DNA from 3 places in the Mycoplasma sp. P36-A1 genome. Region 2 is predicted to be linked to each of the others. Evidence: riboswitches for the same ligand, from Rfam matches in the RefSeq annotation. Region 2 holds a riboswitch; each other region holds the start of a gene.
What was found. A riboswitch is a leader RNA that binds a small molecule or an ion and turns the genes downstream of it on or off. The one in region 2 is predicted to bind cobalamin.

Region 1 (13,772 bases), 140 kb from region 2:
AAACTTTATCCAAATGATGTTGTGGTAATAGCATCTAGAGTTAAACATTGGCATGGAGCAACAAGTAATAACTGGTTTTCACATATTGCTATTGAATTTCCAGCAATTGATTCATCTAATGAATGGTTAGAAGCTGTTACAGATGAAGAATACAATAGAATTGAAGTAGAATAAAAAATAAATGTACACATGTACAGGAAAGGAGCAATTATGAATATTGATTTTACATATGGTAAAAACGCTATAAAAAAGAATGGTGTATATGATCAGGTAATAAAAATACTACAAAAGAACAATAAGAAGATTATTGAGCTATCAAATGTTATGGCAAATTCAACTTATGATAAAGTGCTAGAAGGTTCTAAATTAGTAAAAGAGTATAATGTTGCCTTTAATTGCTAAATCAGCAATTAAAGATGTCGAGTATAAAGTACTAACAGAAAAAGAAATTTTAGCAATATTTAATACTGCCTATAATGCATAATTTAATTATATTTTTAATAGAAACATAAAAATATAAAACTACTAACTAAATATCAAAATAATATATACAAATAGTTAACAAAAATGTACAATGTAATTATATGAGATAAATATATATTATTATACATTTAAAGGAGTTTTCTTATGAAGAAGAAAGAGTTGTTATTATTTACAGTATATTTTATAATAAGTTACTTTATAATATTTGTTTTAAAAGAAATGCTGTTTTCTAAAGAATTAAGTGATTCATGGATATCATTTTTAGCATCATTTATTCCACCATTATGCGCTATACTTAGCAGTATAGGCGCAAAAGATAAATCATTACCAATAGATTTTACTAGAATGATAATAATTTCAGTAGTATTAATAATAGCTAGTATAGTCTTTATATTTGTTTTTAATACTAATACCATTGATTTAGTAGGTGTAGTGCTTATTATAATCTACTTGTTATTCTATTATACTATTTTGAAATTGAAGAAAAATCATCAATTAGCAGATGTTGGATTAGCAAATTTTAGTAATATAAATTTAAAGTCATTTCTGTTAGTATCTTTATTAACAGTGGCGTTAAATATTATCTTTAATTCTATTTTTATTACTGGTAACAATCCCTTTATTATAAAAGAACTAAGCAATATTCCAACATTGCTTATGCAGTTTATTGTATCAATACCTATTTTATTTTTAAATATATTTTTACTTGAATTTGCCTTTAGATTTTATTTGCAAAAAAAGGTGTTAAACAACTTTTCAGTTATTAGCAGTATCATAATTATTACTTTTATGAGTATTTTTTGGCAGATGTTTAATATTTCAAGCATTGATTTTAAAGAAGAAATTGTATTGTTATTAATTAGTATTCCATTTTATTTTACTATTACTAGCTTAGCATATTATGTCTACAAGAAATATAATAACTTACTTTATCCAATTATAATCCAATTCTCTAGTCTTTTATACTTCATTCTTTTTGAAAGTATTAATAAAAGTATAGATACTATGAGTATTGTTGGTCTTATTGGTTCGACAATTTTGTATGCAATAATTTCTATTAATTTACTTCAAAAAATTAAAAAATTAAATAATCATTAGAATATAAATAGCAAAAGAGCTTTGTTTCCTTTTCAAAAAACAAAACTCTTTTTTATATTAATTATTATAAATTTGTGATAGTAGGAAAAAATAGTCACTTAATCGATTCAAATAGCTTAAAGTAATTTGATTTACACTTTCATGTTCAGCTAACAACACTACTTTACGTTCTACTCTTCTTGTGACTGTTCTTGTATGATTAATATGTAAATAAGGTATATTTCCAATCACTCTTTGAAATAGTTTAATATTTTGACAATTTTCTTTTAATATATCATTAGTATTTTCAAGTTCTTCTAAGTTTTTTTGTTCTAACAAACACAAACTTGTAGTGTTTGCTAACTCCTTAATGATAATTCTTAAATTGTCCATAATGATATTAAGTTGATCTTTATATTCTTCATCAACATAAAAATGTACAAAGCCAATTAATGATAATAATTCATCAATACTACCATAGGCATCAACCCTAATGCTAGCTTTAGAAATACGTCCGCCTTTTACTGCTGTAGTAGTAAAATCACCAGTTTTAGTGCTTATTTTCATATAAATACTCCTTTATATCATTTTTTAATTGTTTAGAGGCTGAAACACTACTATTATCATTAACACCAACAGTAATATTATCAAACTCAAAGCTAGCAATCATCTTAAAATCCATATTACTTTGACTAGTACTATTATTACTTAAAATATTTATTTTTGTAGCATCATTAATAATAAGATCATTTAAAGCTGCATTATCTGTAGCAGCAAATACAATATCAATATTATCTAAATATTTTTTATCATAAGCATCCTTAATTAATGTTATTTTTAATTCATTAAATGAATCTAAAAAATCTAAAGCTAGAACTGTTATATTAACATTATATGATAATAGTTTTTTAGTTTTTCTTAAAGATATCTTTCCACCACCAACAATTAAAATATTTTTGTTAGTCAAGTTTAGACCAACCATCATAAAATTATTCTTCATCTAAATATTTAGCAACATCTAAAGCAAAATAAGTAATAATCATACTTGCGCCCGCTCTTTTAAAAGCATACATTGTCTCCATGACAATACCTTTTTTATCAATTAATCCTGCACTAGCTGCTGTTTCAACCATGGCATATTCACCTGAAACATTATAAACACAAACAGGTATATTTACACTACTTTTTATTTTAGCAACGATATCTAAGTATACTAAAGCTGGCTTAACAATAACAATATCAGCACCTTCATCAATATCATTTAAAGCTTCATCTACTCCTAAATGGGTATTTCGATAATCCATTTGATAATATTTACGATCACCAAAAGAAGGAGCAGAACCAGCAGCATCTCTAAAAGGACCATAATAACTAGATGCATATTTAGCACTATAAGACATAATAGGGATATATTTATAGCCATGTTCATCTAGATTATTTCTAATAGCTTGAACTCTTCCATCGGCCATATCACTTGGAGCTATCATATCGCTTCCAGCTTCTACATGAGATAATGCAATTTTAGCTAGAACTTCAATAGTTTTATCATTATCAATAACATTATGATCATCTAAAATACCACAATGACCATGATCAGTATATTCACACATACAAACATCAGTAATAATGAAAAGATTAGGGTTTAACTCTTTAAGTTTTCTAGTACCTTTTTGAATAATACCATTATTATCATAGGCACTTGTACCTATACCATCTTTATGATTAGGAATTCCAAAAAGTAAAACCTTATCTACTTTAGCATCTTTTAACTTATCAACAATAATATGTAATTTATCAATACTGTAGTGGTATTGATTAGGCATACTAGCTATTTCAGCATATACATTTTCTTCTTCGGTAATAAATATAGGATAGATTAAGTCTTTCTTACTTAAATATACATCACTAACTAAATCTCTTACTTGTTGATTAACTCTATTTCTTTTAAATCTTCTAAACATTATAATACTCCTTTATCTTATGAATTAAACCTTCTTGTGTAGAAACATCTGCTTCAATATCAACCACTATACCATAATCTTGTAAAGCTTTAGTAGTAAATGGTCCAATAGAAGCGATTTTTTTAGAATCTAAAATCTCACTGTGGTAGTTAATATTATTTAAAAATGATTGAACTCCACTTGCTGAGAAAAATGTTATAACATTACTATGTTGAATTTGATTTTTTAAAACGGTCTCATTTGATTTAACACTAATAGTATCGTAAGTAATTAATTGTTCAATAATATTATCACAACGACGTTGCCACTTATTAATATCAAATTTAGATGCATTAGAATTAATAACTAAAATAGATTTGTCTGCATACTTTTCAATAACTTTTTCAAGCAACATATCCATATTAAATACCTTAGGCATAATATCAACCTTAATATCAAGTTCTTCAAGTAATTCTTTTGTTTTAGATCCAACAGCTCCAATTAAGACATTCTCAATACAGTTACTACCATATTGCTTAATAAAATACTTAACACCATTAGCTGAATTAAATAAAACAATATCATACTTATTTACATCTTTAACAGCATCTTTGATTTCAATAACATTAATCATAGGAGCACTTAAAGCATTAAAACCATATTCTTTAGCAGTTGTTTCAAAACTTGAGAAATGTATTTGTTCTCTTGTACAAAGCAAAGTAAGCTTTTGTTCGGTATTAAACCAAGTTGCTTTTTCATATAAAGAGACAACATCACCCATTACAATAATAGCAGGTGCTTTAATTCTAGTAGTAATATTTGTATGTAATATTTGTTCAAAATTAGAAATAATAACACGTTGATCATTAGTAGTAGCATTTTCAATAAAAGCAATTGGATCTTCATGGCTTCTACCATTTTCAATTAAGTTTTCAACAATATCTTTAATACTTTTTATAGACATAAAAAATATCAAAGTACCTTCTAGTTTTGCAATAGTTGCAAAATCTAAGTCAGCTTCTTGTCTTTTAGAATGTCCTGAAAAGACATGAATAGAACTAGAATTATTTCGATCTGTAAGAGGTATACCACTATATGCACTAGCACCAATAAAGCTAGATATTCCAGGAACAATTTCAAAATTAATATTATATTGACTTATAGCTTGAATCTCTTCATAACCTCTACCAAAGATAAAAGGATCACCACTTTTTAAACGAACTACAATTTTATGATCAAAGGCAGCATTAGCAATTTGCTCATTAATTAATGCTTGAGATAAACCACCTTCATGACTTTCTTTACCAACATAGACAAGCTTTGCAGAATCTTTAACTAGGCTTAAAACTTGTTCACTAACAAGACGATCATATAATACACAATCAGCTTGTTCTAAAACTTCTCTTGCCTTAATTGTTAGTAAACTAGGATCACCAGGACCAGAACCAACTAAATAAACCTTACCAGGATTTTTGATATACTGTTTTTTAATTTGATTAGACAATCGATATGAAATAGCTGCATTTTCATAAGTGTAACCTTCAACATAACCATCATATCTAATATTATCTCTATAATACATACCTTTAAAAGTAATACGATCACCATCAATTGTAGCATTACATCCCATAGGAGTAGTACAGCCACCATCAAAAATTCGTGAGAAAGTACGCTCTACTATCGCTTTTAATCTAGTATTAGGATCAATCATAGGTTTAATCAACTCTTTTATATAAAAGTCATCTCTTCTAGTTTGAACACACAAAATACCCTGACCTGAAGCAGATAACATTTCATCCTCATTAAAACACTGCTTCATGTATTTAGTATTATTAGTTCTGATTAAGCCAGCAGCAGCTAAAATAATAGCATCATATTCACCACTCAACATTTTATTTAAACGTGTTTCAACATTACCTCTAATTACTTTACAAGTAACATCAGGTCTCATTTGAAGAATTTGTAATTCACGTCTAATAGCACTAGTACCAACAACAGCACCAATAGGTAAATCCATAATACTATTATATTTATCACTTACAAAGGCATCCCTTTCATCACATTGATTTAAATAAGCAGCAATTTCTAAGCGCTTATCAAAATCAGTAGGCATATCTTTTAATGAGTGAACAGCAATATCTATTTCATTTTCCAATAAAGCTTTTTCTAACTCTGTTGTAAATAATCCCTTTAGTGATTCATTAGAAGTTTTCCAGTTAATATCTAGTCTTTGATCACCTTTAGTAGTCATAGAAACAATATCAACTGAAATATTGGGATTAAAGGCTAGAAGCTCGTCCTTAATAATGTTAGCTTGAATCATAGCTAGGTTGCTGGCTCTAGCGCCAATAACAATAGTTTTCATTTAGTTATTTCCTTCTTTCTTTAAATTGAAACATAACAAAAAAGTCACAAAAAAGACTAGTATGTACTAGATCAATAACTTTGTAACTTTCACTCACTAATAGTATAACTAATAAAACAACTAAATTCAACAAAAAAATAATTCATACAATATTTATAGGTACTTCTAATGTGGAAATGTCTTTATTTACATACAATAACTTTTAATTAATAATAAAGAAAGCTTTTTAAGAAAAGAAGAATAAGCTAGAACACAAAACAAATGCAAATAATAATAATAAAGTCTTGACCTAGAGTATACTCTAGGTGATTTAATATATACAAGGAGAAGATAAACATGAAAACAATTACATTAAATAATGGTATAAAATTACCACAACTAGGATTTGGAGTATATCAAATACCTAAAGAAGATACAGCAAATGCAGTTTATGAAGCAATTAAAGAAGGATATCGTTTAATAGATACAGCAATTTCTTATGGAAATGAAAATGAAACTGGAGAAGGTATAAATAAAGCTATAAAAGATAATATAGTAACTAGAGAAGAAGTTTTTATTACAACAAAACTATTTATTCAAAATGCTAGTGAAGAAAAGGCAAAAATTGCTATAGAACAATCACTGGCTAATCTAAATCTTAAATATATTGATCTATACCTAATACATCAACCATATGGCGATATATATGGTGCCTACAGAGCATTATATGATGCACAGCAAAAAGGAATAATTAAAGCAATAGGAGTTTCAAATTTTGATAGTGCTAAACTAATATAGTTTGTAAAAATGAATGATCTAGAAACACCACAAATAAATCAAATAGAAGTAAATGTTTGGAATCAAAGAAAAGAAGATATTCAATATCATCAAAAATACAATGTAGTAGTAGAAGCATGGGCACCATTTGCAGAAGGAAGACATAATTTATTCAGCAATAAACAACTACAACAAATAGCTAACAAACATCATAAAAGTATTTCTCAAATAGTTCTTAGATGGTTAGTACAACAAGATTTTATTATACTAGCTAAAACAACTAAAACAGAAAGAATGAAAGAAAACCTAGATGTTTATGACTTTGAGTTAGATAGTGATGATTTAACTATAATAAGCAGTTTAGATATGGAAGAATCAGCTTTTTTTGACCACAGAGATCCAAAAATGGTAGAATGGTTTATGAGTAGATTATAGAAAGAAGATGCATTTAATGAAAAAAGAAAAATTTGGAATGATATTACCAATTACACTACTAGCATATTTTTTAATTATAATGGATAATTCCATCATATTTACTAGTTCTGTAGAAATTCAAGAAAGTCTAAATATCTCAGCAACAGACCTATCATGGATTTCAAATGCTTATACTTTAACATTTGGAGGGTTTTTACTACTAAGTGGTAGACTATCTGATTTAATAGGGAGAAAGAAAATATTTATTATAGGACTTATAATATTTATGCTAAGTTCACTATTGATAGGTGTTGCAGTAAACGCACAATTTATGGTGGTAATGAGAGCTTTTCAAGGAATAGGAAGTTCGATATTAGCACCTACAACATTAGCTTTAATGATGGATAACTATCAAGGAGAACAAAGAGAAAAAGCTATATCATACTATGGAGCAACAGCTGGAATTGGATCAAGTATAGGTTTACTGCTTGGAGGAGGACTAACAAGTCTTATATCTTGGAGAGCTGGATTTCTTATAAATGTTCCATTTACTTTAATATTACTATTCTTAACATTTAAATATGTCAAAGAAACACCACCTATAAAAACTAAAATAGATTATATAGGAAGTTTATTATCAGTAATAGCACTAACAATATTAATATTTGGCTTAATTAATAATCAAATTAAATTAATCATTGTAGGTATACTAATTTTATTAGTATTTATTTATCGCCAATCGAAAATAACATATCCTATACTACCCCTAGAACTATTTAGTAATAATATAAGAACTAAAGCTTATTTAGTTAGAATGCTATTTATGATGGCAATGTTACCATATTGGTTTATACTACCGCAAATAATGCAAAACCAATATCATTTTAGTGCATTACAAGCAGGAATGGGCTTTTTACCATTAACAGTAGTAAACTTTATTGTTGCAATGAAATTACCGGCTTTAGCTAATAAATATAAGCAAACACAAATATTATTAGTAGGATCAGCCTTAATATTTATTGGATTAGTCTGGACATCACAAGCAAGTATATCACTAGGTTATTTTAAATCTTTAGCTTTGCCAATGATTTTAATTGGTGCAGGACAAGGATTAGTACTAGCACCTATAACTTCTGCAGGAGTATACAAAGCAGATGATAGCCTTGCTGGAGTTGCAAGTGGTTTAACAAATACTATGCATCAAATTGGAGGACCAATTGGTTTGAGTATAATAGTAGCAACAACAACAAACTTCAAAACAGAATTTTTAATAATGAGTGTTTTCATGTTTATATCATTTGTAATAATTTTTACTATGAAAGGTAAAGGAATGAACAATGAATATTAAGCAAGTATCTTTAATAACTAACTTAAGCAATGATACAATTAGATACTATGAAAAAGAAGGTATCATCATGCCTGTAGAAAGAAATAGCAATGGTATTAGAAATTTTAATCAAAGAAATATAAATCAACTAAACTTTGCAAAAATAATGCGTAAAGCAGGAATGAAAATAGAAAATTTAAAAGAATATGTAGCATTGGTATATGAAAATGATAGCAAAACAGTGGAACAAAGAAAAATAATTTTAAAGAAGCAAGCTAAAATCATTAATGAAAATATAGAAGAACTTCAACAAACATATAATTATCTAATGTATAAAATAGATAACTATGATACTCATATGAAAGATGCAGTAGATAATCTAAATAAATAAGAAATAAAAAAGAAGAAAACACCTTAACTAAAGTGTTATTCTTCTTTTTTGTATCTAGTTAGAAAATATTTATTACAGTAAATTAATATTAAAAACAATTATAATTCATATATATAATTGATAGAAATAAGTTTTAATTTAAAATATAATAAGTGCACAAAATTAAAAAATATAAAAAGAAAGTATTGCAATAAGTTAAAATCTAGAATAGAATAGAGTTGTAATCAAATTGAATACTTAAACAATAAGGGTCCAGGAAGTTTAGTTAAAATCTAACACTGTCTCGCAACTGTAATAGCATAGCACTAATGCAAAAAGCCACTGATTAATTTTGGGAAGGCGCATTAAATGTGTGTTTTAAAGCTTAAGTCAGGATACTGTCTTTAATGTTAATAGTACGACTTACGATAGATAGGCGTATTGTTTTTTAATATTTTAGAACATATTAAATAAAAACAACTTTTCTACACCGTCGTATACGGTGTTTTTTTATTTTAAAAATAAAACGTCTAGGATTACTAATATAAACATAACAAATAACTTACTTTCACTCAAATTGTAAATTGTTTAGTATGTAAAAAGGTTGGAGCTATATGGATAATAAACTTAGAAAAGGATACACAACAGGTACGTGCGCTATGGTAGGAGCACAAGTAGCTACAAGATATTTATTGAGAAATTTAAAAATAGATCATCTTAAATTTGAGAATAATAATGATCAATTTATAATAAATGTGTATGATTTAATTAAAGAAAACAACCAAACATCTTGTTATGTAGTAAAAGATGGTGGTGATGATATTGATGCAACAGACAAAGCAAAAATATATGTCAGTGTTAGTAAAATAAAAGAAGGAATTGAAGTAACTGGTGGTAAAGGTGTAGGTACAATTACCAGAAAAGGTTTAAAAAGAGAAATCGGATGCAGTGCCATTAATCCAGTTCCTTTAGAAAGAATTACTAACAAAGTAAAAGAAGAAATAAAGAGTGCACAGTATCAAGGAGGCATAAAAGTAGTAATAAGTGTTGAAAATGGAGAAGAGATAGCCAAAAAAACCTTTAATCCACAATTAGGAATTATAGGTGGAATTTCAATACTTGGTACTACTGGAGTAGTAAATCCAATGTCAACTAAATCCCTAATAGCAACAATAAATTTAGAACTATCACATCATAAAGCAAATTATGATAACAAGATTTTAGTTCTATGTCCAGGAAACTATGGAAAAGACTTTGCTTTAAATAATTTAAATTTAAAAGAAGCAAACATTGTAACATATTCAAACTTTTTAAAGGAAACAATAGAATACTGTATTAATTTAAAAATAGAAAAAATATTATTAATCAGCCATGTTGGAAAAATAGTAAAAGTTGCAAGTGGAATGATGAATACCCATTCAATGTATGGTGATAGTCGTAGTTTTGTCTTTGCAACCTGTGCTGCACTTGCCCATGTAGATTATGAGACAATAAAAAAAATAGCAAGTGCAAATACAACAGATGAAATGATAGAACTAGTTAATAAAACTGATAAAAAAGAAATGGTCTATCAAGAAATAGTAAAAGCAATAAATAAAATTCTAAAAATACATGCTAAAGAACAAATACAAATTGAATATGTAGCATTTAATACAGTTCAAGGTAAAGTATTTGAGTCTGAACATGCTAATGAATATATCAAAGAATTGGAGAATAGATATGAAAGGTAAACTTTATGGAGTCGGAATAGGCCCTGGAGATGCGAAATTATTAACCTTAAAAGCAGTTGAAGTTTTAAAAGAAGTAGATGTTGTAGTAATACCACAAAGTAAAAATGAACAATCAACTGCCTATAATATTGTTAAAGAACATATACCAACTACAACAGAAATAGTAGGTGTGCACACAGCAATGTCTAAAACACATGATCGAAATAAAATGTATGAAAAAGCAGCAAATACAATAGATGAATTACTAGCAAGCAATAAAAATGTAGCCTTTATTACACTAGGAGATCCAACAGTATATTCAACATACATGTATATCCATAAAATAATCCAAGAAAAAGGATACAATGTTGAAATTATACCAGGAATAACATCATTTACAGCCGCAGCCGCAGCCCTAAATACTTCATTATGTGAACATAATGAACAACTTCATATAATTCCATCTACATATGGAGGGTATGAACAACATCTACAACTAGATGGTAATAAAGTACTAATGAAAAATGGAAAAGAATTAGAAAAAGTAATTGAATACTTAAAAACAAATAATGATAAATACAAAACAAGCATTGTTGAAAAAGTCAGCATGAAAGATGAAAAAATTTATGAAGATATTATGGATGCTAAAGATATAGATAGTTATTTTACATTATTAATAGTAAAAGAAAGGAACTAAAAAAATGTTATATTTTATAGGAGCAGGCCCAGGAGACCCAGAACTAATTACAGTAAAAGGAAAAAAATTATTAGAACAAGCAGATGTAATAATATATGCAGGATCACTAGTAAATCCTAAATTACTAGAATATGCTAAAAAAGAAGTTCAAATACATAATAGTGCCTATTTAAATTTAGATGAAGTGATAAAAATAATAGAAGATAATCATGCAGAAGACAAAATAATAGTTAGATTACATACTGGAGATCCAAGCATTTATGGAGCAATAAAAGAACAAATGGATCGTTTAGATATAATAAATATACCTTACAAAGTAGTACCTGGAGTAAGTTCATTCTTTGGTGCTGCTGCAGCCTTAAACTTAGAATTTACACTACCCAATGTCTCTCAGACTATAATACTAACAAGAGCACCAGGTAGAACACCAGTTCCAGAAAAAGAAAGTATTAAATCATTAGCAAAACACCAAGCCACAATGGTAATGTTCTTGTCATTATCATTGATTAAACAACTATGCTTAGACTTACAAGAAGGTGGCTATGCCAAAGATACACCAGCTGCCATAGTATATAAAGCAACTTGGCCAGAAGAAAAGGTCTTTAGAACAACAGTTGAAAATCTTGAAAAGACAGCAATAGATAACAACATAACTAAAACAGCCTTAATAATAGTAGGTAATACATTAGATAGTGATTATGAACTATCTAAATTATATGATAAAAACTTTACAACAGAATTTAGAAAAGGTCTCAATGAAAACTAATGCATATATAATTAGTTTTACTAATGAAGGACAACAAATTAGCCAAGAAATAATACAAAAGAGTGATTTTTTAACAACTAACTATGATAAAACAACCAACTTAGATAACTTCATAAAAAAAGGTTTTGAACAAGCAAATCTAATAATATTTATAAGTGCTACAGGAATAGCAATTAGAAAAGTAGCTAAATATTTAAATGGTAAAGCTAATGATCCTGCAATAATAGTAATAGATAATAATAAACAATTTGTAATCTCATTACTATCAGGACATATAGGCCAAGCAAACCAATATACAAAACAATTAGCAACAATCCTAAAGGCTACGCCAGTAATAACAACAGCAACAGATACACAAAATATCTTTGCAATAGATAACTTTGCAGTTTTTAACCATTTATATATAAAAGATAAATCTAAGATAAAAAAAATATCATCAACATTATTAAACAAAGAAAAAATTAATATTATAAGTGAAATACCAATAAATAATTTAGACAATACAATAATTGATGCTGAATCAGCAGTAAAAATAATCATTACAAAAAATCAAAATCTAAGTGCAAAAGAAAATGAATGTATTCTTATACCTAAAGAATACATTATTGGAATAGGTGTTAGAAAAGATAAGCCATTTTTTGAAATAGAAAAATACTTTTTAAAAACACTTAAAGAAAACAATATTAATATTAATCAAATTAAAGCTTTAACAACAATAGATTTAAAAGATAAAGAAGAAGGCTTATGGCAACTAATAAGAAAGTACAACTTATTATTTGAAACCTATTCAGCACAAACTCTAAATAAAGTAAAAGGAGACTTTCCATCATCAGATTTTGTGAAAAAAATAACCGCAACCGACAATGTTTGCGAAAGATCAATTAAAGCATTTGATAATAATGCTTCAATATTATTACATAAACAAAAACATGATGGAATGACTATAGCAATAGGAAAAAGTGAAATAAAAATATTAGAAATGTAGGAGAAAAGATATGTTACATGTAGTAGGGTTAGGACCAGGAAACCACGATTTAATAGCTCCTAGAGTATTAAAAGTAATCCAAGAAGCAGAAGTAGTTAGTGGTTATACCGTATATTTAGATTTAATAAAAGATTTAATAAAAGATAAAGAAATAATCCAAAGTCCAATGAAACAAGAAGTATTAAGAACACAGTTAGCATTAGATGCTGCAGAATCTGGTAAAAAAACAGTAATGGTCTGTTCAGGAGATCCTGGAATATATGGAATGGCAGGACTTTGTTATGAATTAAAAGAAAAGAAACAAATGAAAGTTGAGATAAATGTAATCCCTGGAATTAGTGCAGCAAACTCAGCAGCTGCAGTACTAGGAGCACCTTTAATACACGATTTTGCAGTAATCTCATTAAGTGATTTACTAACACCACTAGATGAAATTATGCAAAGAGTCAAAAGTGCTATAGATAGTGGTTTTGTGATTGTGCTTTATAATCCAACAAGTAAAAAAAGATTTGGCTATTTACAAAAAGTAATAGATATTGCCTTAAATTCACAAGCTGATTTAGCATGTGGTTATGTAAAAAATATTGAAAGAGAAAATCAAATTGCTAAAGTAATGATGCTTTCAAAGTTAGATGAAAAAGATATTGATATGTTTACAACAGTAATAATAGGAAATAAAAATACTAGAATAATTGATAATAACCTAGTAACACCAAGAGGCTATAATTACTAATGAAAATTCTAGTGTTTGGTGGTACAAGTGATGCTAGAGAACTAGTATTAAAGTTAAAACCACTAAATATGGATATAACAGTATCAGTAGCTACAAGTCATGGGGTTGAAATGCTAGAAGAAATAAAACATGATATCACAATAATTCATG
Region 2 (13,772 bases):
TAGTCTAATGTGTTGAGCATTACTAATTATTTTAGCTTTATGTAGTAACAAGTGTATAAGTCGATAAGTCAATAACATAAGTGATATTAATAATTTAGGAAATCTAATTCTTTCTAGATAAATTAATAATTCATTAATATTTGCATAACTAATAAATACTAGCATATTGAGCATCATAGCAAAACTTCTAAAAAACAAAATGCTACTTTCCTGTAAAGATTGTTCTGTGATATTTAAAGAATATAGAGAAACTATAATATTACTATTATCAAAAACAAATAGAATTGGTATTATAGCAATTACAGTGAAAATTGATAAAGTTAGTAATAGTTTAGCTTTGTGAAGCATAGTTTTATTGTATAGAGAATACATGAGTAATAAAATAGTTATATAAATAACTGAGATTATAAGACTATCATTAAGCATTAAAATAATAATGTTACATAATAGAAATAGTAATTTTTGAGCAATTGTAGTATTAATAATAGAAGATTCTAAATCATTTTTACTCTTCATTAGTATTTTTCTTTGATGATATTCTACCTAAAGCAATACCTAATACAAAAGCACCTATTGTTGCTTGCAAAGTGAAAAAGATGCTTTCCATTTCATCCGATATATCAAAGATATTATCAAACCAAGGAGTATATGTTTGATTAAGTTGTGTAATTGCTTCTACTGCTTGATCATCAGTTCCAACAAATTCATTACCTGATAGTTGCACTAGAGGTATCATTATTAAAAGAATTGCAGCTATAATTAATATTGGATAAGTAATTTTTTTATTCATGAATAAGCTCCTTTGTATCTTTAGAAAAGACATCTTTATTTTTAATACCTTCAAAAATCATAACTGTTAAAATACTTTCTACTAGTGCAAGAGGTATTTGTGTAATTGCAAAGACACTTAAAAATTTAATTAAGGAAGCGATAACTCCACCACTTGGATCAGGAAATGCTAGTCCAAGTTGTAAAGCAGTAGTACTATAAGTTGCTAGGTTAGAAACTAGAGTTGCAACAAAGATACAAACAGCTGGTTTTACTTTTAATTTTTTTAATAAGATATATACTGCATAGGCACTAAAAGCTCCAACAATAGCCATAGAGAATATATTAGCACCAAGAGTAGTTAAACCTCCATGGTTTAAGATTAATGCTTGAAATAATAGGACAATAAAGCCAATTATAGCCATGGGAGATGGCCCTAACAAAATTGCACCTAATGCTATTCCAGTTGCATGTGATGATGAACCAGTAACTGAAGGTAGTTTTAATGCAGACACTAAGAAAACATAAGCAGCACAAGTTGCAAATAATAGTAAAGTATTTTTATTATTATCATGTTCTTTCTTCATATTGAAATAACCCCAGACTAAAAAAGGAATTACAACAATACTCCAACATATACTCCAACCTGGAGGCAAAAAGCCTTCCATAATATGCATAGCCGATACATTATTTGTAAAAGCAAATGCACACATAAAGATAAACATTTTTAAGACAATTCTTCTTTCTTTTTTTTCAAGTTTCATATAATTCTTACCTTTCATATATATTGTTTAAGCAATATAGAAATAGGCAATAGCTTCAATGAAAAACTACTTATTATTTTAAAGACATAAAAAAAATAACACACTCATTCATCGTAAGTTGTACCATCGAATTTAAAAGTTAGTATCCTGACTTATGCTTAATCATTTTATTATGCCTTCCCAAAATATATCAGTGGCTTTGTTTAATAAAACTAGACAATTACAGTTGCGAGACAGTGCTAGAATTTAACTAGCTTCCTATTTCTTTTAAATTAGTATTTATATATTACTACTTTATTCTATGCCACTATTTATAAAAAAGCAACTGTAAGTTAACAAATAACTTAAAAACAGTAATAAATACTACAATAAAATAGTATTGCATAAAATATATTTATATAAAATCAATTCATAGATAATAAATAACTAATATCTAAAAAAATATTATAATAATAAATATAAGTTACTTTAGCACTTATACATTAAATATATATTATAATATATATGATGAAAAAAAAGAGAAAGGGGAATTAAGATGAAAGTTGTAATAATAGGAGGAGTAGCTGGAGGGGCTAGTACAGCAACTCGTTTAAGAAGAGTAAATAAGGATGCTGAGATAATCATAATTGAAAAAGGTCCTTTTATATCTTATGCAAATTGTGGTTTACCATATCATATTTCAGGAATAATAAAAGATGAAGAAGATTTATTATTAGTAAGTCCTCAAATAATGAAAGATCGCTTTAATATTAATGTTTTAGTTAATAATGAAGTAATTAGTATTAATAAAGAAGATAAAACAATTGAGGTTTTAAATATTAAAACAAATGAAAAATTTATTGAAAGCTATGACAAGCTTGTAATTTCTACTGGATCATCAGTAATTATTCCAAATATTGAAGGTGTCGATAATAAAAAAGTTATGAGTTTATGGACCGTTCCAGATACTATAAAAATTAAACAGTATATCGAGTTTAATAACATTAAGACAGTTAGTGTAGTTGGTGGTGGCTTTATTGGTTTAGAGATGGTAGAAAATTTAAGACATTTAGGTTTAGAAGTAAATTTAATTGAAAAACAAAATCAAGTATTAGGAAGTTTAGATTTTGAAATGGCTCAATTAATTCATAAAGAACTAGCTGATAATAATGTGATATTATACTTAAATAGAGGTTTAAATAAAATAGAAGATGATAATAATGAAGTAAGATTATTCTTAGATGATGGAACAGTTTTAAAAAGTGAGTTAGTTATTATGTCAATAGGTGTTAAACCGAATAGTAAACTCGCAATCGATAGTGGTATTTCAACAAATGCTAAAGGTGGAATACTAGTTAATGAATATTTAGAAACAAATATTAAAGATATTTATGCTTTAGGTGATGTAATAGAAGTCAATGATTACATAGATGGTAGTAAAACAATGATACCACTAGCAGGTCCTGCTAATAAGCAAGGTAGATACTTAGCAGATACTTTAAATAATAATCCTAAAAAATATAGTGGTACATTGGGTACAAGTATAGTGAAAATATTTAATAAAGTTGCAGCTAGTACTGGAAATAATGAAAAACAATTGATGAAAAAAGGAATGAAAGAAAATATTGATTATAAAGTAGTTATTGTAAAAGGTGCATCACATGCTAAGTACTATCCAATGTCATCACCAATAATTATTAAAGCTATTTTTGATAACTCTGAAAAAATATTAGGAGCACAAATTGTTGGTTTTGTAGGTGTTGATAAAAGAATAGATATAATAGCTACTGCAATTAAGACAAATTTAAAGATTACTGAACTAATGGACTTAGAACTTGCATATGCTCCACCATTTTCTTCTGCAAAAGATATCGTGAACATGGTAGGGTATGTTTCAGAAAATGTTATAAACAATCTTGTGAAGTTTATTCATCCTAGACAATACTATGCAATAAAAGATGAAGTTGTAACACTTGATGTAAGAGAAGACTTTGAAAGAAAACATAGTAAAATAGAAGGCTCTGTTCACATTCCTATTGGAATGTTAAGAACTAGATATCAAGAATTAGATAAAGATAAAACTATTGTAGTATACTGTATGTCTGCACCAAGAGCATATAATAGTGCTATTATACTTCAACAAATGGGCTTTAAAGATGTTCTAGTTCAAAGTGCAGGAATGGACTTTTACTTAACATATTTATTTAATACTGACAGTACTCATAATTAATTGTCGAGCTATTTTAAATAGTGATATAAAAAAATTAAAATATATTCTTAAAAAGTAGATACATTGTAGTAAATGTATCTACTTTTTTAACTATAGCACTGTTAAAATGAAGCTTTTTATAGTTTATTTTCGATTAGTTTGAAACATTCAATAATATCAAGGTACATCTTGTTTAGTGATTTACCTTTTAAAGTAACAGCATAATTTATTGTAGACAGCTTTGAATCTAATAAATCTAAAGCTATAAACTTATTAGACTTTAAATATTTACTTGCAATAGGTTCTGGAAGAATAGTAATACCTAGATTATTAGATACTACATTTATTAAAACTTCAGTATTAATACTTTCAATAAAAGGAACTACTTCTAGATCAAATTTGTGAGTAAGTTCATCAAAGCAATCTCTTAAACTACTACCTTTTTCTCTAAGAAGAAAAGGTAGTTCTAAAATATTAGTTTGATTAACTTTTTTTATTTTAGAATAAATGCTTTTAGCATTACAAACTAAAAAGAGATTATATCTTGATATTTCAAATTTTTCAAAACAATTATTACTAATAAATCCTTCAGTAAAAGCAATATCTATTTCGCCATTTAATAATTTTCTTTGTATTTGTTCTACATTTTCACAATATATTTTTAAAGGTGTACTAGGATACTGTTGTTTAAACATATTGCTAGCTTCTACTAAAGAGTTCATTGCAATTGTAAGACTTGTACCTATTCTTAGAGGAATTTCATTTGCATAATTATTAGTGAAATTTTCTAGAGAGTAAAAATCATTTTTTAATTGAATAGCTTTTATCTTAAATACCTTACCATACTCATTTAAACTTAACCTATTATCAATCCTATCAAATAACAATATATCAAGATTATCTTCTAATTCTTTGATTGTCTTTGAAACAGCAGGTTGAGATATAAACAATTCTTTTGCACTTTTACTTATTGATAGGGTATTAGAAACTGATAAAAACACCTCAATTTGACGTATATTCATATATTCACCTCATAACTATTTTGTTATATATACATTACCATAAATGTATTTTTAGTTAAAGTGTTAAGTTGTTATAATATTATTGAGGTGATAATATGAATAAGAATTTAGCATTATTTAAAGCTTATATAATAGCTGGTAGTTTTACTTTTTCTGGAGGAATGGCTATGTTACCAGTTATTGAAAGAGAGTTATGCAATAAGCATCAATATTTATCAAGAGAAGATTTATATGAATATACAACACTATCGCAAACATTTCCAGGCGTTATAGCTTTAACAAACGCTTGTTTTATTGGTAGGAAATTAAATGGTATTCAGGGGATGTTGATTGCTGGATTTGCAGCTATAATGCCTGCTTTTGTTTTAATGATCATTGCAACTATTTTATTTTATATGATTCCACAAACTGGAATTATTAATAATGTACTTACAGCTATTAGAGCTTGTTCAACAGCCTTTTTATTTACAGCCGCTTATTCTATTGCAAGATATAATCTTGCTAATTTCTACTATATAGCAATAGCCTTTATCTGTTTTATATTAACTGTATTTAAAGTAGTTAATGCACCAATTTTAATAATAATATCTTCAATGATTGGTGTTTTAATTGCCTTTAAGAATAGAGGTTTAAAATAATGTTATCAATATTTACTTCCTTTTTAAAAATTGGTTTTCTAGGTTTTGGAGGAGGATATGCTATGTTGTCTTTGATATTTGAAGAGTCTAGTAAATTTGGGATGAATATAAATGACTTTGCAGATATGAATGCTTTAGATGGCATAATTCCAGGACCAATAGCCATAAATTCCGCAACATTTGTTGGTTATACTACAGGAGGACTTCTAATGGCATTAGTGACTACTCTTGCTGTATGTATTCCATCATTTATCTTTGTACCACTTTATATTAAATATGAATCTAAAATTAAGAATAATGCTATAATGAGTGAAATGCTAAATTGTATCAAAGCATCTTCTGTTGGTTTAATACTTGCAGTTGCTTTTACTTTAATGATAAGTTTGATTTTTAATAATGCAAGTCTAATTTCTATTACTAACATATCAATAGAATTCAAATCACTTTTTATTATTTTAGGAGTTATATTTCTTCATTTGAAATATGAAATAAATCCGCTACTACTAATAATAGTATCTGGATTAGTTGGTATATTTCTTTTTTAACATTATTGCTACATAAAACAGCTATTTATTCAAGTATTATTTGAATAAATAGCTGTTAAATAAGTTTTAATCTAAGGCTAAAAATGATTTAATTTCCTTTTTAGAAATATTTAAATAGATTGCAATATTGATTAGAATAATTAAGATTGTGAATGTTATAATTAATGGTATAAAATTATATTCTCCATTTGAATAACCTATTGCATTTGATAGAAGATTTACAATTGATGAAGTAAAATTACTTGGAAGGTTTACAATTAAATATATTATAAGTATTGGAAGTAAAATTAGAAATCCTAAAGCTACTAACTTGTTTTTTCTAGATACTGAATTATACAGTCCAATAAATAAGTTACCAAAAGAAGATGATAGCCAATACAACAATGTTGTAATCAATAGTTTAAGTAATATATTCTGTGTATAGACATCTACTATTATCATACTAAAATTTAGTCCTATCTTTCCAAAGATTAGTTTGAAAACTATTTGAATCAAAACAGAAAATAAAGCTAGTATTACACTAATTATTAAATTTGATAATATATATGATTTGAAAATATTATTCCTACTTGTTCCAAATTGAATACCTGTTTTAAAATCAGAATTATAACCTGCTCCGGCAACAAACATTAAAAAGCAGAGTGTTGAAATTGTAATATCTTGATTACCAGAAGAGAAATCTGAAGAAGTCAAAGACACAAGCATGCCTATAAATGTAACTCCAAAAAAGAAGAAAGAATAATATAACATTGTTTTAGTCATATATTTAATACGATAATTAAGTAGGGCCTGTAGTTTCATTATAATATACCTCCATTTTTAGTTATATTTAAGAAATAATCTTGAATGTTAAAAGGGCTAATACTTATACCATTTGGAATATTTGTTTCTGTATAATTTGATATTTGAACAGATGTTATTCCCGCAAATTCATTGCTTCCAATAATATCATAATCTTTAACATATTCATTTATTATATTAGTAGGACCACTTAAAGTAACAACAGAAGAGCTCAGCTTTGAAATATCTATTTGTTTAACGATTTTTCCATTATCAATAATAATTGCATACTCAATTGCTCTTGCAATTTCTTCTATTAAATGTGTTGAAATAACGTAAGTTTTTTCTTTTTCAATGTATTGATCTATTAAAATTTTGTAGAATGCTTCTCTATTTTCAACATCTAATCCTAGTACAGGTTCGTCTAAGAAAATATATTTACAAGGAACACTAAATGCTAAAACTAACTTTACTAAGCTTTTAAGACCAGTAGATAATTCATTTAATTTCTTATTAGTATTTAATTTAAATAATTTAGTTAATTCATATGTTAAATTCCAATCATAATCTTCATAAAAAGAAGCTGTTAATTTATAAATATCTTTAATTTTTAAATTAGTTACTAAAAGCTCTTCTGATGCCAGAAAAATATTATTTTGATTAGCTTCATTATCAAAGATTGTTTTATTATTTATTGTTATTGCGCCACTAGTAGGAAATAATCTATTAGCTAAGATATTTAATAAAGTAGACTTTCCAGCACCATTTTTACCAAGTAATGCATATATTTTCCCCTCTTCTATACTAGTGTTTATATCATTTAATGCATAGAAATCATTCTTATATTTTTTAGTAATATTTTTTATTTCAATACTCATTATTTATACCTTCTTTCTATATCACTTAATAACTGAGATAGACTTATGTCTAGATTTTTTGCATCTTCAACAACTTTATCTAATTCAGTATTTAAGAATATTTCTTTTCTTTCTTCTTTAAGTTTTTGGTAAGCGCCATTTTTTACAAACATACCTATTCCTCTTTTCTTTTCAATTATTTCTTTATTTACCAAGATATTAATACCTTTTAAGACAGTTGCCGGGTTTATTTTAAATTGTTTTGAGATTTCTGTAGTAGATGGTATCTGATCTCCTTCTTTAAAAAAACCAGTAGCAATACTATCTTCGAGTTGGTTTGCAATTTGAATAAATATTGGCTCAACTCCATTAAATATAAAATTCATAATAAAACCTCTCTTTCGTTTGGTTAGTTAGTTGAGTAGTTAACTATAGTAGTATTGTACATCAAGGTTTATTATATGTCAACTTATAACATATATTTATTTTTTCAGAATGAATACACAAAAAAATGATTATTTTTTGTATAAAAGATAGACACATTAACAGATATTAGCTAAAATATATATAGTGGAGGATGAGAACATGGAAATACAACAGTATGTAAATAAGGAAGAAGAGCAACTTTTTGTTCCTAACAGACCTTCGGTTATAGATTTATATTTTGATGAAGAAACAACCTTTGAAGATATAGAGCTAAAACTACAAGATCAAACTCTATTTAAATCTTTAGAGATTATAAATTTGCAAATGGGAATAATGAAGGTGAAAGTATTATATAAAGATAATTATTTTAGTATTTATATCAAAATTGTTAATAATGATGATATTGATCTTACTAAAATAAATAGAGTTCTAGTTGATGAAGAAGATATTTATAAAGCTGCTAAAACTTCTAAATATATTAAGACATATGTTGATGCTAAAACTAATTTTGTCCAAGCTTATTATGCTCAAATAAAGCTATTATACTTACTGTCTAATAAACCTTTAATAATTGTTGATTGCACACAGTGGTGTATTTATTCAGCAAAATATTTACAACAGTTTGCTTTAAATGATATTGATATTATCGATTCTAATTTGTATAAAGTAAAAGCAACACCAGATAATACCATATATACAGAAGGTTTAGAAAGATTTGGCATAAAAGATATAGAGATGTGTGGTATAGATACAAAATATATTAAGTCTTGTGCTTCATTTCTATCGCAGTTATCACGTTACTTTATTAAAAATGGACAAATTGCAAATTCATGGAAAATATATAATGAAGTGTTTGAACAAGATTTCTATGCTTGTATTGTAGATATTGAAGAAGCAATTATTACACTAGATGAAACTGCAATAATTAACATGGAAAAAAGAGATCAATATTTAAATGAGAATAAGTTATATATTACTGTTCATACAGAAGTAGATATAGAACAATGGTATTTAAATGATGAAAATGTTTTAAAATACTTAGATGAAAACACTACTTTTTATACTGATAGTGATCACTTTGAAGATGAAAAGAATCTAGCACAAGCAACAATTGTGAATGCAATTAATTTCTTAAATGATATTGAAGATCAACATAATTTAATGATCTTAGCAAGAAATCAAGAAATAAATACGGATTGGTATTATTTTGATAGTATAGAAGATGGTATTTTTAATTTAAAGACAGATTCAGAAACATTACAAGTAAATCTAGATGATATTATGAATTGGAACTATCGTGGTCTTACACCATTACATGCTTACTCAATAAGTGAATAATTATAAAAATGAGAAATAACTTTGATTATCTCTCTTTTTTTTTGCTTTTATTGTTAACTACAGCTTACATAGTGACTTATTTTATAGAGTTATACATTATATGTATACACTTTAATATATTTATGATATATTTTTTGTAAGAAAAGAATGAGTCCACTATCATTATTTTTCGATTAAAAAAATTTTTAATTATGGAGGAAGTTTATTTGGTAAAAAAAATTATTGCTTTAGCCCTTTTTTCATCTATGATGCTAATAGGTGTATGCAAAGATAATGTTGTGAAAGCAAATAACGATGTACTTAAAAATATTAATTCAAATAATGAAATAGTAATTGAAAATTTTAAAAAAGAGTTTGATATTAACAAACAACTAAATATATTAGATGTAGAAAAAAGTATAAAAGAATCATTAGTAAATTTTGAATACATTAATATTAATAAAAAAAGAAATATTAATGATATTATGATTGAAGAAGATGAAGTAATTGCAAGTTCTTATTTTCAAAATGGTTATATCAATATGTATTCTGATAATACTTATTCAGTTACAATTCAAGATACTCAAAGATTAGGTGTCTATAATTATATGGCTGTATCTAATAGATATCTATATAATGGTATGGGAGTTAGGGCTTTTGAATTTCATATAAGCGCTAATATTAGTTGTAATGCTAAAAAAGTATGGATGAATGGTAATCCAACTAGAACTGCAAAAGTAATTTCATCTTCATGGCTTAATAGTTTTGTTAATAGGTATAATGCGACCTTTTATGTAAAAAATGGAGTTGGAATCGAACAATCAGGTATTTATCGTAGTGCTGGTAGTGATCGCTCTTACCTACATAGAATGAGTATTAATCAAATATGCAAAACTAATACGGTATTTGGTGGATAATAGTTTATGAATATTAATTTAAAAAGAATGATTGCCATATTAATATCCTTAATGGTATTTAGTACTTTAGTTCAATTAGTAGTTCAAATTGATATAAAATACTATTTGTTTATAGTTTGCTCAATAACTTATACAACTTATAGTATTTGTATGTTTAGTATTAATAAATTCAATCAAGAATGGTTTAAAACTAATGCACTAAAATTAATGCTTACAAGTTTAGCTTTTATTTCTATTTCAGCTTTTAATATGTTAATGGTAAATCAATATAGTATTAATTTTTTAGGGATAATAAGTACAGTTTCAGTATCGTTTGTAATCTTCAGATTACTAAATGTTTTTCAAAAATTAATAAAATAATACAGAATGATATTAGTCGTAGTGGATATATATTAAAAAAGGTAAACAATTTCAAATAGAAATTGTTTACCTTTTAGTTTTTAGTTAAATACATCCATAATCATATAATTCATACCATCTTTATTAACAATAGCAATCGCTACTGATTTGTAATTACCACTTAATACTGCCTCATGTGGCGGATCAGAAATGAAGAAATCCATTGCTACTTGTACATAATCACTTGTTTCAGATGACAAACCTGCATTTTCATTTGCAGCAGCACTACATAACCAGTTGTGAGGATTTTTGTTTGAAGCATAGGCAGCAGCTTCTTTAAAGACACATGATTGCATACTATAGTTATATGTATAAGCTTTTAGTCCAAGTGATGCTCGATATTGATTTGTTAGCTTAAACATTCGCATAGCTTGTTCTTTAAGTGTTTCACTTTGAAATCCATCTAATTTTTTTATTCTAGCTTTTTCTGCTGAGATAGTTTTTTTCAAATTTTTTAAGGTTTTTGTTTTGTCTGAACTTTTTAACTTATTAATTTGAGCAGTACTAAATCCTAAATCTGTTAATGATTTTGTATATTTTTTAATTAGTGCATTTTGATTACTAGTAACTAATTTATTTAGATAAGTATATCTATTGTAAATATCTTCAGTTTTATATTTGTAATCAATATTTGCTTCTTTTGCTACTATTTCTAAAGATTTTAGTTTATCTTTTAGATTGCTTTCTGTTTCAGTACATAAATTATCTATTTTTTGATAATCAGAATATAGTTTAGTTTGGCTTAAGCCTAATTTATCAATATCATTTGATTCTATACCAAGTTTTTCAGAGTCTTCAGTTCGTGCTTTAATTAAGGTAGTTAATTTTTCTTGTTGTTTTGTTGCAACATCAAACATATTTGATACATTAACTAGTGATTTTGCATGTGCTTGATCATAACCTAAGGAAACAAGTTTAGCTGTTGCATTATTTATTGATAAAACAACAATACTAGAAACAGCACTTAACAAGATTAGTACTATTAATACTTTTACTTTGTGATTTCTTTTCATTCTTACTCACCTTTCATTTTATATATAGTAAATCTATTGTGGAGGGGGCTCTAAATCGCATGTCGCCATGTTTTGTACCAATTCCATTATTATTTATAACTAAGGTATCACTTATTACTTTGCTGCCTTTATAATAAGGTATAGCTTTGATATCTGAATAGACAGAGCCAAATAATGGTAAATTATATTGGCCTCCTAGAGTATGTGCAGTAACTACTGCATTTAAATTGTACTTTACTAATTTATCTACTGGAGTAGGATTATGAATGAATGCAAGGTTAATTGTTTTATCTGAAACACTATCTAGTGTCTTTTCATAATCTTTACTCAATAATCCACTAATTGTAATATTTTTAGTGTAAAGGTTAATGTTTCTTGTCTTATTTTCTAGTTGTTCAAAGCCTCCTGAAAATAATATTTCTTTAGATGTTTTTCCATCTTGATCTCCTGTTATAGCAAACTTTCCATATAACGGTTTTATTTTTTCTAATTCTAAAATTAATGCTTTTTTATCTTCTTTACTTATTTCTACTTTTTCACCTAAAATATCACCATTAAAAACTACAATATCTGGATCATATGAATTAAGTCTTGTAATTACTCTATTTAACTGTTCAACAGTATAATCACTGCCTATTTGAAAGTCTGACAACACTGCAATTGATATTGGCTTGTTTGCTATTTCTTTATCTTTTGTAACATCAATAGTTGTTTCATTTACTTTTATTTTATTTTGATAATTGCTTGGGATTGTAAAAAATATTATAAATAATAAAATAATACCAACCATACCAATACACATATATACTAGATTCTTCTTACTTAACATATTTTACTCCGCCTTTTGTCTTAAATAATATTGATTCAAAATTAAATAATAGATTATAATACTTATTAACAAAAAGACTGCATAAAAATCTAGTGTATTACCTAATAAATTGTTAAAACCAATGTTTAATAACTTAGCATTAAAAAAAGCAGGATATATAATTCCAATTATTGTTATTGGATTATTTGCAAAATATAAACTTAAATTCTTTTTTATTAAAATAAAGGCAAAGACAAAGCAAATATTACCTAGTATAAGTGAAGCATATTCATTGTATGATATGTAGACAAATAAACTAATAAAGTTTGCTAAAAAAGTTGTTAGTAGTCCACCTAGTATAAAAGAAAAAGCAACTATGCTTAATAATTTATTTAAAAGTTTTGAGTATTCTAACATTTTATTTTCATCTACAATTATATTATTTTCATTGAATATATGTCTATATAATGAATTATCATTTATCATATATATATCCTCCTTTTTACTGTCTTTTTTATAATATACTACTAGATAAATAAATGCAATAAATGGCATGTGTATAAGTACAAAAAATGTCTATTAAATTATAAAGAAAACGCTTATCATTTTTACTATTTTAAATGCCATTGTTTTTGTTAATAATAGAAGTAAAGTCTAACTGGAGGTATAATTATTTAGTACTTACTTATAAAACTATTTCTTTTACTACAATTATTGATAAGACTAGTTGATATTTATTAAATGTATGCCATTCTTTATAAGAAAGTGCTATAATTAATTAAAACACACATGGAGGAAAGATAATGCCACATATAACATTTAAAAATGTAAATACGCCTATGCTTGAAAAGTTTATTACTGAGAAAACACAGTTACTTGCAGAAGTTATTGAATGTCCAAGTGACTGGATAACTTTTTATGATACACAAGCAACTGCTTATATTGATGGAAAAGTAAATGAATTAACTTGTTTTGTGAAAGTAGAATGGTTTAAGCGACCTGATAAAACTAAAGATGAGGTTGCAACTATTATAACTGAAGCTTTAAAAGGTTTAGGAAAAGAAGAAGTAATAGTCCAATTTATTGAAATACAACCAACAAATTATTATGAAAATCTTGAAAGATTTTTAGACTAAAGCTTAAATTAAGGTTATGTTTTAAACATATCCTTTTTTTGTGAGCGTTTTTAGCTTTTATTATACATTAGTGTTTGCTATAATAAAATAAGAGGTGATATCATGCAAACTTTACGTACAATAATGGATAATGTTATTTTAAAGAAAATGGAATTAGTTATTCCTAATGCTAATATAGATAATAAAATTGATAA
Region 3 (6,748 bases), 280 kb from region 2:
GTATTCTAATAATATTGCTCCTAGTTCATTTCCTGATAAAAGTTTGAATTCTCCATTTTTTCTTCTAACACAAACTCCTACACGATCACAATCAGGATCTGTGGCAATTACATAATCAACATTAAGCTGATTTGCTTTTTCTATTCCTAAAGCAAAGGCTTTAATATCTTCTGGATTAGGTTCTGGTGCAGTACTAAAATTTGGATCTGCATCCATTTGAGCTGGCACCTGAAAAATATGGGTAAATCCAGCTTGTTGTAGTGCTTTAGGAATTATTGGTCCACCAGCACCATGTAATGGTGTATAAACTATACCATGATTTCTTACATCTAATTCCTTATTTATCATACACTCTACAGCAGCATCAACAAATGGGCGATCATCTTTAGAATCTAAGAAATGAATAAGTTGGTTATTACTTCCAAAATTATCAATATCAATTTCTAATTCATTTTTTATTTGATCTATTTCATAGACAATTTTGCTTATTTCATCAGGTAATATTTGACAACCATTAGCATCATATACTTTATAACCATTATATTCTTTTGGATTATGACTTGCTGTTATATTTATTCCTGCAGCACAGTTCATGTACTTTATCATATATGAAAGTTGTGGAGTTGGTCTTAAATCTTCAAATATATATGCTTTAATATTTTCTTTTGCTAATAAATTAGCAACTAATGCTGCAAAATCTTGTGAAAATTTACGGTTATCATAAGCTATACATACTCCACTATCATTAATATCATAATGTTTTTTCTTTAGATATTGAATAAATCCTAATGTTGTTTTTGCTACAACATAATGATTTATTCTATTACTTCCAGGTCCTATTTTTCCTCTAATTCCAGCAGTACCAAATTCTATTTTCTGTGAAAAAGCATCTTCTTTTTCACTTTCACTCATTAAAAATAATTGTTTTTTTATCTCAGGATTTATTGTAAATGATTCAATCCATTTTAAGTATTCATTTTTACGCATTTTTTATCACTACTCCTTCACACTTTATTATAGCAAAATTTAATAATATCTTAAACTGTTTAGACAAATTATCCTATGTAAAAGACTATTTTAAACTTAGTTGTACAATATAAAGTTAAAACATCTGTTCTTATTTAATTTAGGATATGAAATACTACAAAAGTATTACTATTTTTTGTCATTCTTAATCGCAAAAAAGGCTACAATTTTCTTTTTATCCTACTCATTACTTAACATCAAATGTTTATAATGAAACATTTTTAATAACCTTAATCTAGTTTTGATTTGATTTAGTACATTAATATATAGATGTCTTTGTATAGTGTTATAATCTTTACATATTAAATCACTTTTTTAGATATACTTATTCTTATATTATCAACACTTACTAGTATGAATGATTATTCTATAAATTAATGATTATCACTTCTTATGTGTTTGATTACACTTATAAAATTTACTTTTGTTTTAACATACAAAAACCCACACTATAATATATAGTATGAGTTTTTGGTAATATGTATAATATTAGTAATTATTTACACTTAGTAATTTAAATGCTGTTGCTTGTGCTATAACAAGTTTTGCAAGTGATATTCTATATGGTGAACAAGATACATAATCTAGTCCATATTGATAACATAGAAGAATTGATTGTGCTTCTCCTCCATGTTCTCCACAAATACCAATTTTAATTTTAGGATCATAATTTCTTACTTTATCTGTGGCCATTTTTACTAATTGACCAACACCATTTTCATCCATTACAGCAAATGGATCTGCCGCAATTATTTTTTGTGATATGTAATCATTAGAGAATTTAGAAAAATCATCTCTTGAGAATCCATAAGTCATTTGTGTTAAATCATTTGTTCCAAATGATACAAAGTCAGAATATGGTGCTAAATCTTCAGCGATTAAACATGCTCTTGGTGTTTCTGCCATTATTCCAATTTTATAATCTATTTTTGTATTATGAACTTCACATAGTGATTCTATTAAATCAACTATTTGTTTTCTTATTTTAGTCAATTCATTTTCTGTTGTTACTAGTGGTATTTTAATATGTGGAACTATATTAATGTTTAGTTCTTCATTTATTTCAATAGCAGCTTCTACAATAGCTTTTGATTGCATTAAATAGATTTCTGGATATGTGATTGCTAAACGGCATCCTCTATGTCCAAGCATTGGGTTAACTTCTTTTAGTTGTGAAGATCTTTCTTTTATATATGAAACATCTAAATTTAAGGCTTTGGCAAGTCTTTCTTCATCTTCTTTTGTATGTGGTAAAAATTCATGTAATGGTGGATCTAAAAGTCTTATATTAACTGAAAGTTCTTTCATTACTTTATAAATTTCTTTAAAGTCTTTCTTTTGATGAGGGAATAGTTTATCTAAAGCTTCTACTCTTTTTTCTTTAGTTTCAGCTAGAATCATACTTTGAATATCAATAATACGATCTTCTTCAAAGAACATGTGTTCTGTACGACAAAGTCCAATTCCTGTTGCTCCAAACTCTAAGGCTTTAGCAGCATCATGTGCATTATCAGCATTTGCTCTTACTTCCATTAATGCATATTCATTTGCCCATTCCATTAATGTTGATAATTGATCAGGCATAGCTGTTGTTTCAATATCTATTTTACCTTCATAAACATTACCAGTTGATCCATCTACTGAAATCCAATCACCTTCATCGTAGATTTTTTCACCGATTTTAACTTTATGATTTGCATAATCTAATTCAACATTTTGGCATCCTACAATACAAGTTCTTCCCATACCACGAGCTACAACTGCAGCATGTGATGTCATTCCACCAGTTGATGTTACTACTGCATTACAATAAATCATTCCTTCAATGTCATCTGGAGTAGTTTCATGTCTTACAAGTATTGTTTCTTCACCTTCATTTGCTTTTGCAGCTGCAGTTTTTGCATCAAAATAAATTTGTCCATTTGCTGCTCCTGGAGATGCAGGTAATCCTTTTGAAATTGGTTGTAAGTTTTTAATTTCATCAGCATCAAATGATGGATGTAATAATTGTTCTACTTGATCAGGATGAACTCTTGTGATTGCTGTAATTTTATCAATGATTCCTTCATTGTACATGTCTACTGCAATTTTTAAAGCTGCTAAAGCTGTTCTTTTACCACTTCTTGTTTGTAAAAAGTATAGTTTTCCATCTTCTACTGTAAATTCAACATCTTGAACATCTTTGTATGAGATTTCCATTTTCTTAACTATTTCAAATAGTTCATCATATATTTTAGGCATGTCTTCATGCAATTTTTTTAATGGCATAGGTGTTCTAATTCCTGCTACAACATCTTCACCTTGTGCATTAATTAAATATTCACCAAATAATTCATTATCTCCTGTTATTGGATTTCTTGTAAATAAAACTCCTGTACCACTATTGTCAGAGAAGTTACCAAATACCATAGATTGGATGTTAACTGCTGTTCCAATTGTATGTGAAATATGGTTCAAATCTCTATAAATTATAGCTCTTTCATTTTGCCATGATCTAAACACAGCTTCAATTGCCATTTTAAGTTGCACATATACATCTTGATAGAATGCAATTCCATTATTGTTTTCTTTTACAATTTCCTTAAAAGCTTCAATAACTTCTGCAAGTGCTTCAACTGATAGTTCATTATCATGAACTACATTATATTTAGCTTTAATCTTTGCTAATCTATGTTCAAAAATATCTCTTTTTATTTCAAGAACTACATCAGAGAATATTTGAATAAATCTTCTATAACTATCATAAGCAAATCTTTGATTATTTGTTTTTTTAGCTAAAGCCTCTACTGTTACATCATTTAAACCTAAGTTTAGTACTGTATCCATCATTCCTGGCATTGAAACAGGAGCACCTGAACGTACTGAAACTAATAATGGATTATCAATACCACCAAATAATTTTCCAGTTGCTTGTTCTACTTCTTTTAAACTTGAATCTATTTGTAATTGTAATTCACTAAAAATTGTTTTGTCATTTGCATAATATTCATTACAAGCTTGAGTTGTAATTGTAAATCCTGGTGGTACTGGTAAGCCTTTATTAGCCATATATGCTAAGTTAGCTCCCTTTCCTCCTAATAGATTTACCATTGATCTATTTCCTTGATTAAACAAGTATGTATACTTAATTGTTGCCATTGTTTTCACCTCTCAAATATTTTACATTTATAGTCTATCACAAATTGTAAACGCTTACAATAGATATAGCTATAATTTTTTGAAATAGTTTTTGCCTTCTATGATAACTACTTTTTATATCTAGGACACAACTACTGTTTGTTATTGCATATTGTAAACTGCAGTGCTATAATATTAGTGTAATAACATGTAAGGTGTTGAAAGACTTAAAAGGGAATCTAGAAATGCTAGAGCTGTCCCAGCAACTGTAAAGTGGATCATATATTAGTATACCACTGAGTTAATTATTAACTTGGGAAGGTTATATATGAAGTGAAACCAAGCCAGTAGACCTACCTTATTGAATCGTCCTGGGTATGACAATATTATTAAAACTTGAACTTAGGACTTTACTCATTCTAAGCTCACAAAAAATAACAACTCAAAAATACTCTCTGAAATAAATATATTCAGGAAAGTTATTACAAAAAGGCAGTTTATGCTGTTTATATATTTTAAAAAAGTTTGCTTCCATCCAAAGCAAACTTTTTTTATACTTCTATTGTTTTGTCTTATTTTTATTGCTATTATTAGTTTATGAATGGAGGTTTTTCTTATGTTTAGAGAAATGAGAAGATTTAAGCAAGGTTTAGCAACAATGGAAATTGATGCGGTTTTAAATAGAAACAGTTCTGGTGTTTTAGCTTTAAATGGTGATGATGGTTATCCATATACTGTACCCTTAAACTATGTTTATCATGATGGTAAGATCATTTTCCATGGTGCAAAAACTGGGCACAAGATTGATGCTATTAACAATAGTTCTAAAGCATCTTTTTGTGTTATTGATAAAGATGATGTTGTAGCTAAAGAATTTACATCAAAGTTTAGAAGTGTTGTTGCTTTTGGAAAGGTTACTTTAATTTGTGATGATGTTTTAAAACAGAAAACCATTGAATTACTCTCTTTAAAGTATTCTAGTAAATATATGAAAGAAGCTTATAAACTAATTGATGATGAGTGGAATTTCTTTCAAATGTTTGAATTAGAGATTGAACACATAACTGGAAAAGAATCTACAAAATTAATGATGAATAAATAATTTTAACAGTAAAAGGCCTACAAAATGATGTAGGCCTTTTTTAGATTTTTATTTACTATAACTAATTACAAATAATGATACCATTATAATAATTGTTAATAATTGAATAAAATTTAAAATTTTCTTTTGAATTTTGCTCATATAATCAACTCTTTCGTATGTATATTATAATTATACAATAATGTTAAAAGAATTAATATTTAAAACATTTATAATACAAATTATTTTATTGTTATTTTAAATAATTGATAATTATCTTTTATTAAAGCTATTATGAAAGTTGCTGCTAACATATCTGCACTTCCACCACAACTTATATTATGCTTTAAACAATACTTTTGTATATAATCATAATCATTAGTGTTAGTTGCTAATGATTGTAGTTTATTTAAATGATCAAGACTACTTCTTTTAATAATAGTAGTATCTTGTAATAGAGAAATAAGTAATAAATATGTTTTAGTATCATCTCTTGTAGTTAAATAATAAGGAACTATTTTATCAAAAAGAATATCATATCCATTATAGGCATACTCTCTTATTCCACCTATTCCATGTTGTTTATAAATACTTATTCCAGCACTATTATTTTTAAGTGCTTCAAAGTCAGTAAATATGTCTTTAGATAGAGTTTTTATTGCAGCACTTGCATCTGTGTAACTACTACTTATACTTAAACCAGCTAAAATCATTAGTATGGTAAAAATAGCACCTTTATGAGTATTAATTTTATTAGTTGCATTAAACATAGCTTTTTCCATTTCAATTCCTAATATTCTTAACTCTTGAAAGTCTTTAAGGTTTATATCTGTTAATTTATTATATAATGGTGCTAATACACTTATACTTTTTATAAATGTTTTATAATCCATATCAGAATGTGAACCTTGTGTTTTAATTCCTACACAACCAAAATTGTAGGGTTTATTTATTTCATTTATTAAGCCATATAAAACTAAATTGCTATACACTTCAGCTTTATTATTAAAAATATCTTCTATTATTATTTTTTCAAAATATTCTTTTAACTGTTCATATGAATGTCTTTGGCTTCTTACACATATTTTAGCATTTTCATCGCATATAAAACATGTTCTTGCCGCAATGTTAAAGTCTTTTCTAGAATATTGAATATCTTGATAGTATACATCTAGATCTATTAAACGTCCTATGAAGCTATCTTCTACTTCAATCGCTTTTAATTTAGCACTTTTAACTTCTTCACTACTAAGTATGTACATTATTAAACCTTCATTATCAGAAGTCATATAAAAATCGTTAATATTAAGTTTATTAGCTAATATCATATAAGCCTTAATTACTGCATATGCTGTGTAATGATTGTTTTTATTAGCCCCTACATAATTAGCTTTTATTACTAATAATGTTTCATTATTTTCTTGAAGTTTTTTTTGATAAATACTGCGTTGTTCTCTATCTTGAAGTAGTTTATTAATTTCTATATTTAAGTTGTCTTCCATATATCCTCCTAAAAAAGAAAGT

Region 1: another riboswitch for cobalamin. It lies ahead of cbiD (cobalt-precorrin-5B (C(1))-methyltransferase CbiD); the one in region 2 lies ahead of ACD762_RS07955 (energy-coupling factor ABC transporter permease).
Region 3: another riboswitch for cobalamin. It lies ahead of ACD762_RS06420 (pyridoxamine 5'-phosphate oxidase family protein); the one in region 2 lies ahead of ACD762_RS07955 (energy-coupling factor ABC transporter permease).

What each region holds. Positions count from the first base shown of each region.
Region 1 covers NZ_CP168083.1:1,736,902-1,750,673, reverse strand. Annotated here, with positions in the region: gene ACD762_RS08510 (hypothetical protein) at 22-174, shown strand; gene ACD762_RS08505 (hypothetical protein) at 211-402, shown strand; gene ACD762_RS08500 (type II CAAX prenyl endopeptidase Rce1 family protein) at 628-1,581, shown strand; gene ACD762_RS08495 (cob(I)yrinic acid a,c-diamide adenosyltransferase) at 1,639-2,127, opposite strand; gene ACD762_RS08490 (precorrin-2 dehydrogenase/sirohydrochlorin ferrochelatase family protein) at 2,111-2,560, opposite strand; gene hemB (porphobilinogen synthase) at 2,550-3,521, opposite strand; gene hemC (hydroxymethylbilane synthase) at 3,514-5,865, opposite strand; partial or broken gene ACD762_RS08475 (aldo/keto reductase) at 6,127-7,056, shown strand; gene ACD762_RS08470 (MFS transporter) at 7,073-8,383, shown strand; gene ACD762_RS08465 (MerR family transcriptional regulator) at 8,373-8,753, shown strand; cobalamin riboswitch at 8,984-9,153, shown strand; gene cbiD (cobalt-precorrin-5B (C(1))-methyltransferase CbiD) at 9,347-10,462, shown strand; gene cobI (precorrin-2 C(20)-methyltransferase) at 10,452-11,138, shown strand; gene cobM (precorrin-4 C(11)-methyltransferase) at 11,143-11,904, shown strand; gene ACD762_RS08445 (cobalt-precorrin 5A hydrolase) at 11,894-12,889, shown strand; gene cobJ (precorrin-3B C(17)-methyltransferase) at 12,900-13,622, shown strand; gene cobK (precorrin-6A reductase) at 13,622-13,772, shown strand, end outside.
Region 2 covers NZ_CP168083.1:1,601,108-1,614,879, reverse strand. Annotated here, with positions in the region: gene ACD762_RS07965 (energy-coupling factor transporter transmembrane component T family protein) at 1-516, opposite strand, end outside; gene ACD762_RS07960 (energy-coupling factor ABC transporter substrate-binding protein) at 506-790, opposite strand; gene ACD762_RS07955 (energy-coupling factor ABC transporter permease) at 783-1,532, opposite strand; cobalamin riboswitch at 1,673-1,793, opposite strand; gene ACD762_RS07950 (FAD-dependent oxidoreductase) at 2,068-3,741, shown strand; gene ACD762_RS07945 (LysR substrate-binding domain-containing protein) at 3,858-4,742, opposite strand; gene ACD762_RS07940 (chromate transporter) at 4,838-5,380, shown strand; gene ACD762_RS07935 (chromate transporter) at 5,380-5,925, shown strand; gene ACD762_RS07930 (hypothetical protein) at 5,992-6,726, opposite strand; gene ACD762_RS07925 (ATP-binding cassette domain-containing protein) at 6,726-7,583, opposite strand; gene ACD762_RS07920 (GntR family transcriptional regulator) at 7,583-7,948, opposite strand; gene ACD762_RS07915 (DUF4026 domain-containing protein) at 8,148-9,326, shown strand; gene ACD762_RS07910 (hypothetical protein) at 9,533-10,222, shown strand; gene ACD762_RS07905 (hypothetical protein) at 10,229-10,582, shown strand; gene ACD762_RS07900 (CAP domain-containing protein) at 10,663-11,634, opposite strand; gene ACD762_RS07895 (metallophosphoesterase) at 11,573-12,463, opposite strand; gene ACD762_RS07890 (hypothetical protein) at 12,467-12,928, opposite strand; gene ACD762_RS07885 (DUF1904 family protein) at 13,246-13,578, shown strand; gene ACD762_RS07880 (PucR family transcriptional regulator) at 13,681-13,772, shown strand, end outside.
Region 3 covers NZ_CP168083.1:1,323,102-1,329,849, forward strand. Annotated here, with positions in the region: gene ACD762_RS06410 (phospho-sugar mutase) at 1-987, opposite strand, end outside; gene ppdK (pyruvate, phosphate dikinase) at 1,516-4,164, opposite strand; cobalamin riboswitch at 4,340-4,518, shown strand; gene ACD762_RS06420 (pyridoxamine 5'-phosphate oxidase family protein) at 4,760-5,245, shown strand; gene citX (citrate lyase holo-[acyl-carrier protein] synthase) at 5,467-6,726, opposite strand.